Regions from separate parts of the Anoxybacillus sp. B2M1 genome, predicted to be linked through region 1. Evidence: riboswitches for the same ligand, from Rfam matches in the RefSeq annotation. Region 1 holds a riboswitch; the other holds the start of a gene.
The links. Region 1 has a riboswitch for lysine ahead of GFC28_RS16860 (aspartate kinase). Riboswitches for the same ligand answer to the same signal wherever they lie in the genome.
Positions count from the first base shown of each region.

Region 2: linked by a shared signal. The riboswitch ahead of GFC28_RS07165 (amino acid permease) and the one ahead of GFC28_RS16860 (aspartate kinase) in region 1 are both predicted to bind lysine.

Region 1 covers NZ_CP015435.1:3,468,322-3,472,561, forward strand. Annotated here, with positions in the region: gene uvrC (excinuclease ABC subunit UvrC) at 1-1,100, shown strand, start outside; lysine riboswitch at 1,169-1,347, shown strand; gene GFC28_RS16860 (aspartate kinase) at 1,481-2,701, shown strand; gene GFC28_RS16865 (YslB family protein) at 3,107-3,562, opposite strand; gene GFC28_RS16870 (succinate dehydrogenase cytochrome b558 subunit) at 3,837-4,240, shown strand, end outside.
Region 2 covers NZ_CP015435.1:1,483,071-1,487,310, forward strand. Annotated here, with positions in the region: gene GFC28_RS07160 (M3 family oligoendopeptidase) at 163-1,857, opposite strand; lysine riboswitch at 2,018-2,201, shown strand; gene GFC28_RS07165 (amino acid permease) at 2,294-3,721, shown strand; gene GFC28_RS07170 (MarR family winged helix-turn-helix transcriptional regulator) at 3,865-4,240, opposite strand, start outside.

The DNA of each region.
Region 1 (4,240 bases):
TTGCGCATATTGAAGCGATGATGGAAAAACAGAAAATGACGATGAAGGATTTTGTTAACAGAGATGTGTTCGGCTACTCCTATGACAAAGGATGGATGTGCGTCCAAGTCTTTTTTATTCGTCAAGGAAAGCTAATCGAGCGAGATGTTTCGATCTTTCCGCTGCATCAAGATCCCGATGAAGAGCTGCTCACATTTTTAGGACAATTTTATTCCAAGGAGAATCATTTTAAGCCAAAAGAAGTAATCCTGCCGCTTGAGGTTGACGGAAGCTTGGCTGAGCAGTTGCTCCAGGTGCCTGTTATTCAACCGAAAAGAGGAAAGAAAAAAGAGCTGGTCGATCTTGCGAGTAAAAATGCAGCGATCGCTTTAAAAGAGAAGTTTTATCTTATTGAACGCGATGAAGAACGAACGGTTAAAGCGGTTGAAAACTTAGGAGTTGCGTTGAACATTCCAACACCGCATCGAATCGAAGCATTTGATAATTCTAATATCCATGGGGCTGATCCGGTTTCGGCGATGGTGGTGTTTATCGACGGCAAGCCTGAGAAAAAAGAATATCGCAAATATAAAATTAAAACTGTGAAGGGGCCAGATGATTATGAATCAATGCGCGAGGTTGTACGGCGGCGATATAGCCGTGCTTTAAAGGAACGCCTTCCTCTTCCGGATTTGATTTTAATTGATGGAGGAAAGGGACATCTGGCGGCTGTTCGCGATGTGTTAGAAAATGAGTTGGGCTTGGAAATTCCGCTTGCCGGTCTTGTAAAAGACGACAAGCATCGCACATCGGAATTAATCATGGGAGATCCACCACAAATCGTGCCATTGTCGCGAAACAGCCAAGAATTTTATTTGCTGCAGCGCATTCAGGATGAAGTCCATCGTTTTGCTATTACGTTTCATCGCCAGACGCGAGGAAAATCGTTATTTCAGTCCGCGCTTGACCACATTCCGGGAGTTGGAGAAAAGCGAAAAAAAGCGCTTCTTAAGCATTTTGGCTCTTTAAAAAATATAAAAGAAGCGACGATTGAGGAGCTGCAAAAAGCGGCGATTCCTCGCGCAGTTGCTGAAAAAATTTATGAAAAGCTGCGAGAATAGTATTGTCAATTGGAGAAAAAGCTGATACAATCACCTTAATTGCATATTTATACACTTCTAAGCACAGAAGTGAAGATAGAGGCGCGAACTTCAAGAGTAGGCATTTGGAGGAAAATGGGTTCCAAAGAAAAATGCCGAAAGGGGAGGCTCGCCGAAGTGGGGGAAGTCTCATTGCTTTTCCTGCTGGTCCTGCGTTTAAGAAATGTAGGACTGTCAAGATGACCCATCTTGGAGAGCTATCTCACTGTGTGGAGCGAATTCGTTTCTTTTCTTATTTCGTTATGCACAGCAATGAGAAGCCTCTCATTGCTGTTTTTTTATTTGTTTCTATACCGGTATAGATGCTGAAATCAACATTTTAAGAACAAGGGATGAGAAAAATGGGAATGATTGTGCAAAAATTTGGCGGAACGTCTGTAGGATCTATTGAACGTATTCAGCATGTCGCTGATCGAGTAATGAGCGAGGTGCAAAAAGGACATCAAGTGGTCGTTGTCGTTTCAGCGATGGGAAAGACGACGAATCAGCTTGTGGATTTAGCCAAACAGCTAACGTCCCAACCTAGCAAGCGGGAGATGGATATGCTTCTTTCGACAGGGGAGCAAGTGAGTATTGCCCTATTAGCGATGGCTTTGCAAGAAAAGGGGTATGCAGCTGTTTCTTTAACGGGCTGGCAAGCTGGAATCAAGACAGAGACTGTTCATGGTAATGCTCGCATTATAGATATCGACACAACGAGAATTCATCAATATTTGCAAGCAGGACAAATCGTCATTGTGGCTGGTTTTCAAGGAGTGACGGAAAAGGGAGATATCACGACTCTTGGTCGCGGCGGTTCTGACACGACAGCTGTAGCTTTAGCGGCCGCTCTACAAGCGGATAAGTGCGATATTTATACAGATGTGACAGGAGTGTTTACTACCGATCCGCGCTATGTAAAAGCAGCGAAAAAGCTAGAGGAAATTTCCTATGATGAGATGCTAGAGCTGGCCAATCTTGGAGCAGGAGTGCTTCATCCGCGGGCTGTAGAGTTTGCTAAAAATTATCAAGTATTGCTGGAAGTTCGTTCGAGTATGGAGGAAGAGAGCGGAACAACGGTAAAGGAGGATGTTTCAATGGAACAGCATTTAATTGTCAGAGGGATTGCTTTTGAAGATCAAGTAACAAAAGTGACGGTCCAAGGGCTCCCGCACGAGTTGCCTATGTTGCCAACCGTTTTTACAGCGTTAGCGAATCGCGGGATTAATGTCGATATTATTATTCAAAATACAACCAATAGCGGAGCAGCAGCTGTGTCGTTTTCCATTCGCACAGAGGATTTGCCTGAGACTTTGCAAGTGTTGGAATCATTCAAGGGAGCAAAGATAGAATATGAAAGCCAACTGGCCAAAGTATCGATTGTCGGCTCAGGAATGATCTCTAATCCAGGTGTAGCTGCACAAATGTTTCAAGTGTTAGCGGATCAAGGGATTGAAATAAAAATGGTCAGCACGTCCGAAATCAAAATTTCAACCGTCGTGTCTCAAGAAAATATGGTTGCAGCAGTAGAAGCGTTGCATACGGCGTTTCAATTGGATGAAAAAGCCGCCGTGCGTTCATAACCAGACAAGACTGTACTGCTGGAAATCATGGCAAGCGTTTGGGGACCGAAGGTGCATTCAATCGTAATCGTGCTGCGCCGGCTTGCTTCGACTAAAAAAGCAAGCAAATGCTTGCTTTAAGTGGTAGACAAAGTCAAAATCGACTTTGTCTACCATCATTTTATACAATTCTTCTATTCATAGTGGTAGTTCTACATCAGTTTGGCTTGAAGGCGCTTGGCAGACAAGAAACGCCAGCCGAGTGAAGACGCGAAGCGAACCCAAACGTTCATGAGCGACGAATGAGGCCCGTGACGCAGGATGAAGCGTTTGTTAACAGTCTAAGGCAAGCAAATACGTATACTTGCCTTTGTTCCTGTCGTGCATCGATAGGCTAATACAATTGAAAAGGTGCAGAAAATCTGTCTATTCAGCAATTTCGTGTTTACGGTCCCATTTCACAGTAAAAGTCACTTTTTGATCACGCTTTTTTTGCTGCTCATATGCTTCCGAGACGAAGCGTTTTTGCTGTTCAATCTGCTGTGCGAGAAAGCCGGCCTCAAGCTGAAATGAACAGTGAGCATTCATGGCGATCCGAGCGGATACCGCGGGCCCTGTCAGCTCGATTTCTAATTCATCTTGGCGTTCTTTGATGACAGCGAGCGTACCCCATCCTGCTTTTTCAAAAAATAAAATGATGTCATCGAATGTTTCTAAGGGGTAGCAGCGCGCTAAATGCTTTCCCGCCCAATATAAAATGCTGTCGGTTTCTTTGCCAAGCAAATCGGGAAGAAGGACTTCTCGAATTAGATGATATCCAAATAAAGGAATTTCAACGTGCTGTAATGCTTCATAGTGTTCCTGAAATGAATGTGTTTTCACATAATTCCCCTCTTTCTATCAAACATTATAGCCGAACAATGAGAAGAAATCAGTATTTTTCTTTCGATTTTTGCACAAATATTGTTTTAATTTTCAAACGATTGAACATTTTATGAACTCGTTTTCTTGACGCTACTACATTGTGGGAGTACAATGGATGTGACGCGTGATTAATGGAAATGGAAGCATTTACAGTTCTATTAATCATTTAGTTAGTGTGGATGGGGAGTGCATAAATCTTTTATTATCACTATTTAAAAAGGGGGTATACTATATGGCAGGAAATCGAGAATTTTTTTACCGCCGACTCCATTCATTACTAGGGGTTATTCCGGTTGGAATTTTCCTAGTCCAGCATTTAGTAGTGAACCACTTTGCGACTAAAGGTCCAGAATCATTTAACCGGGCAGCATCATTTATGGAACATTTACCGTTCCGCTATTTTTTAGAAATATTTATCATTTTTTTGCCTTTGCTGTTTCATGCTATTTATGGACTTTATATCGCTTTTACCGCTCAAAACAATGTGGGCAGATTTGGATATTTCCGAAATTGGATGTTCATGCTTCAGCGGCTGACAGGAATCATCACGCTCATTTTTGTCACGTGGCACGTATGGCAAACACGTGTACAAGCTGCTTTTGGAGCTGATGTGAACTACGACATGATGGCCAACAT
Region 2 (4,240 bases), 1.8 Mb from region 1:
CTCATCTTTCTCTCCTTTTCTTCATATCCTATTCCCTTTGCATTTCTACATAAACTCGACAAAAAAAGGAAGAAAACCTACAACGGTCGATTCCTATCCTCTATAGAAAAAAGCTGGCCAAAAAAAGCTAGCCAGCCTTCCAATCAAGCAAATCGGTCATTTTTATAGTTGTTGATCGTTGACGCTGTCCAGCCACTGCTCAATTTCTCCAATCACGGATTGGACGCAGCCATCTGCAAATGGCGATTTTAAATGAGCCACTTGTATAAGTTCAGTAAATGACTTGCTTCCTCCCTCGCGGCAAAGCGTCAAATAATTGCGCCACGCTTCCTGATAATTTTCTCTTGAACGCTTCCAAAACTGAAATGCGCACATTTGCGCAAGCGTATAGTCAATATAATAAAAAGCCGTTGTATAAATATGGCTTTGACGTTGCCAAAAACCGCCGCGCTCCAAATAATCATGGCCATCGTAATCCCTTGTTGGCATGTATTTTCGTTCGATTTCCCGCCATTTTCTCTTCCGTTCCGCTGGTGTTGCCTCCGGATTTTCATAAACGAAGTGCTGGAATTCATCAACCGCCACCCCGTATGGCAGAAACAGCACAGCCGAGCTTAAATGATGAAATTGATATTTTTTCGTATCTTCTTTAAAGAACAGCTCCATCCATGGCCATGTGAAAAACTCCATGCTCATGGAATGGATTTCACACGCCTCTAACGTCGGCCAATTATACTCTGGAATTTCGTAATGGCGGCTTTCATACACTTGAAAAGCGTGGCCCGCTTCATGGGTGAGAACATCAATATCGCCGGACGTGCCAGTAAAATTCGCAAAAATAAAGGGCGCTTTATATTCTTCTATATATGTGCAGTAACCACCGCTTGCTTTCCCTTTTTTGGCCAAAAGATCCATCCATTCATTTTCAATCATAAACCGGAAAAACTCGCCTGTTTCTGGTGACAGCTCTTCATACATTTTTCGGCCGTTTTCGATAATCCACTTTGCATCCCCTTTTGGCGTCGGATTGCCCGTCGGGAATGAAAATGCTTCATCGTAATATTTCAGCTTCTCGACGCCAATTCTTTTCCTCTGGCGTTCATACAGCTTTTCTGCTAACGGCACAATATAAGCTTTCACCTGCTCACGGAATCGCGCAACCATTTCAGCATCATAATCGGTCCGTCCCAACCTTGCATATCCAAGTTCAATAAAGTTGTTAAACCCTAGTTTTTTTGCAATGCTTGTACGCACTTTGACAAGCTGATCGTAAATATCGTCAAATTGTTCCTCATGCGTTTCAAAAAAGGCAAACCGCGCTTCATTTGCCCGCTTCCGCATTTGCCGATCAGGCGACTCCACAAACGGCTGCAGCTGTGCCAACGTGTATTCTTGTCCTTCAAATAAAATTTTTGCGGAGGCTACCAGTTTTGTATACTCGCTTGCTAGCTTATTTTCTAACTGTAAATCCGCGACAATCTCAGGAGAAAACGTTTTAAGCTCTGTTTCCGCAAGTGCAAATAACTGTTTTCCCCAGCGTTTTTCGAGCTCCGAACGAAATCGGGAGGCGACGAGCGCCTCATAATATTCGTTGACAAGGCCTTTGACAATCGGATCCACCTCATCGAAAAAATCTTGCTCCTGCTTATAAAAGTCATCATTTGTATCAACCGTATGGCGAATATAGCAAATTTGCGCCATCGTGCTAAATTCGTTGCGCAGTTTATTAATTTGCTTCATCGCTTCATCCTGCTCTTCCGCATGCTGCGCCTGTTGAAACGCCCGCAATGCCGCTTGAAATTCTGTCTTTAGTTTTTCCATGTCAGGGCGCTTATATAGAAACTCGGAAAACTTCAAATCCATCCCTTCCTTTTCCTCAAAAATTTCTAACCTTAGTTATATTCCACTTGTTTGCTAAAAATTCCTGTTCATGCTTCAGATAAAAGCATATTGACGAATATTGTCGAATCGTGTATGATTATCAAGGTAATTGAATATTTTTTCTTCTCGTCAACTTAGATGAGATAGAGGTTGCAATGGATAAAAGTAGTTTGAATGAGGGACAGAGGAACCGATGACTTCAAATGAAAGGATTCATTGCCGAAGTTTGCAGCGTACTCTGGCGCCGCAAGCTGGGCCTGCATTCGAATAGAGTCAGGACTGCCATCGCTTAATGGAAGCGATGGAGCGCTATCTACATTAAGTTAGATGCGGATGTCACATGCACCCGTTGAAAACTTAAGGGTGTATTTTTTTTGATAAATGGACAAATCAGAAAGGAGTAGGGGTTATCTTGCAGCAAAATAAACTAGGTCTCTGGGTATTAACGGCGCTTGTCGTTGGGAATATGGTTGGATCAGGAATTTTTATGCTTCCTCGTTCACTTTCAGAAGCCGCGAGCCCTTTAGGGGTCATTTTAGCTTGGCTATTAACAGGTGGTGGAGTGCTAATGACCGCTCTTGTCTTTGGCAATTTAGCGATTCGCAAGCCTGAGTTAAATGGCGGGCCGCAAATTTACGCGAAGGAATTGTTTCCAAAGAGATCAAACGCCTCGGTTTTATCGGGATTTATGTCTTCCTGGGGCTATTGGATTGGAAATTTTGCTGGAAACGTGGCCATTATTACGACATTTACGAGTTATTTATCCACATTCTTTCCGATTTTAACAAGCAAACAAACCGTATTTATGGTAGGCGCTACACCGATCAAACTCGGCAACCTCCTTACCTTTATGGTTTGTACCGCTCTATTATGGGGAATGCACTTTATTATTTTGCGCGGCATCGAGGGAGCCGGAAAACTAAATTTCATAGCCACTTCGGCAAAGGTACTCGGCTTCTTTTTATTTATTGCCATTAGCTTATTTGCATTTGATAAAAGCAACATCGGCTCTGTCGTCGCTCCGCGTTACGATGAAGCAGGCCATGCCGTTAGCCTGTTCGGACAAGTGACCGGCGCGGCCGTTGCGACGTTATGGGCATTTGTCGGAGTGGAATCTGCGATTGTGTTCGCTTCACGTGCACGCAAGCAAGCAGATGTCAAACGGGCGACCATTCTTGGTTTGCTGATTGCTCTCATCATTTACATTGGCATAAGTGTGCTTGTAATGGGCTTGCTGCCGCAAAAACAGTTGATTCATTCAGAGAAGCCTTTAGTGGATGCGATTCAAACCATTTTAGGCCCCAGCGGCGCATACATCTTAGCTGGACTTGGCCTCATCAGCCTTCTTGGCTCGACGCTCGGCTGGGTGTTATTAAGCGCGGAAGTTCCGTATCAAGCCGCGAAGCAAGGATTATTTATCCCTGCCTTCTTAAAAGAAAACAAAAAAGGAATGCCGAAATTCGCTTTAATTTTGTCAAATGGATTAGCGCAACTTTTCATTTTCTCAACGATCTCTCATTCGATGTCAGCCGCATTTGATTTTGTCATTTATATTGCGACACTCGCTTATCTCGTTCCTTACTTTATCGCTTCTGTCTTTCAGCTCAAACTCACATGGACAGGAGAGACATATGAAACCAATACAAAACAGCGAATCACAGATGGAGTCATTGCAGCACTGGCCACTATTTATTCCATCTGGGTCATTATCGCGGGAACATCTGACATCAAAACCTTTATGCTTGGCGTTGCGTTGCTCGCAAGCGGCATCATTTTTTATCCGCTTGTGAAAAAAGCAGTAGATAAAGAAGAAAACGCGAAAAAAAGACTGTCAGCTTGATCCAAAAAAGAGGGGTTTCTCCCTCTCTTTTCTTTTATCTATAGTCCCTCCTCTCTCTTTATCAAAAAAGAACGCGCGCCCGCCACCCATTATAAAAAAGCGCCAGCGAATCTTTGATCCGCTGGCGCTTTCACCATCTGTACTTATTGCTGTTTCGCACCGTATCCCATTTTTTTCAATAATTCAATAACCTGTTCTTTCTCTTCAGTCGTTAATCCGGAAAGTGTTTCATGGATCGTTTGTTCATGCTCCGGAAATACCTTTTCAATAAAAGCTTTTCCTTTATCCGTAATCGAAGCATAGGTTACACGGCGATCCTTTTCACATGCTTTGCGCATAATCAGCCCTTTTTGCTCTAATTTATCGACAACATATGTGATGCTGCCGCTTGCCAGTAAAATTTTCCCGCCAATTTGCTGCAATGGCTGATCCCCCTTATGATATAGCAATTCCAACACAGCAAACTCCGTAGGGTTCACGCCGAACGACTGAATGGATTTATTTACTTGATCATTAACA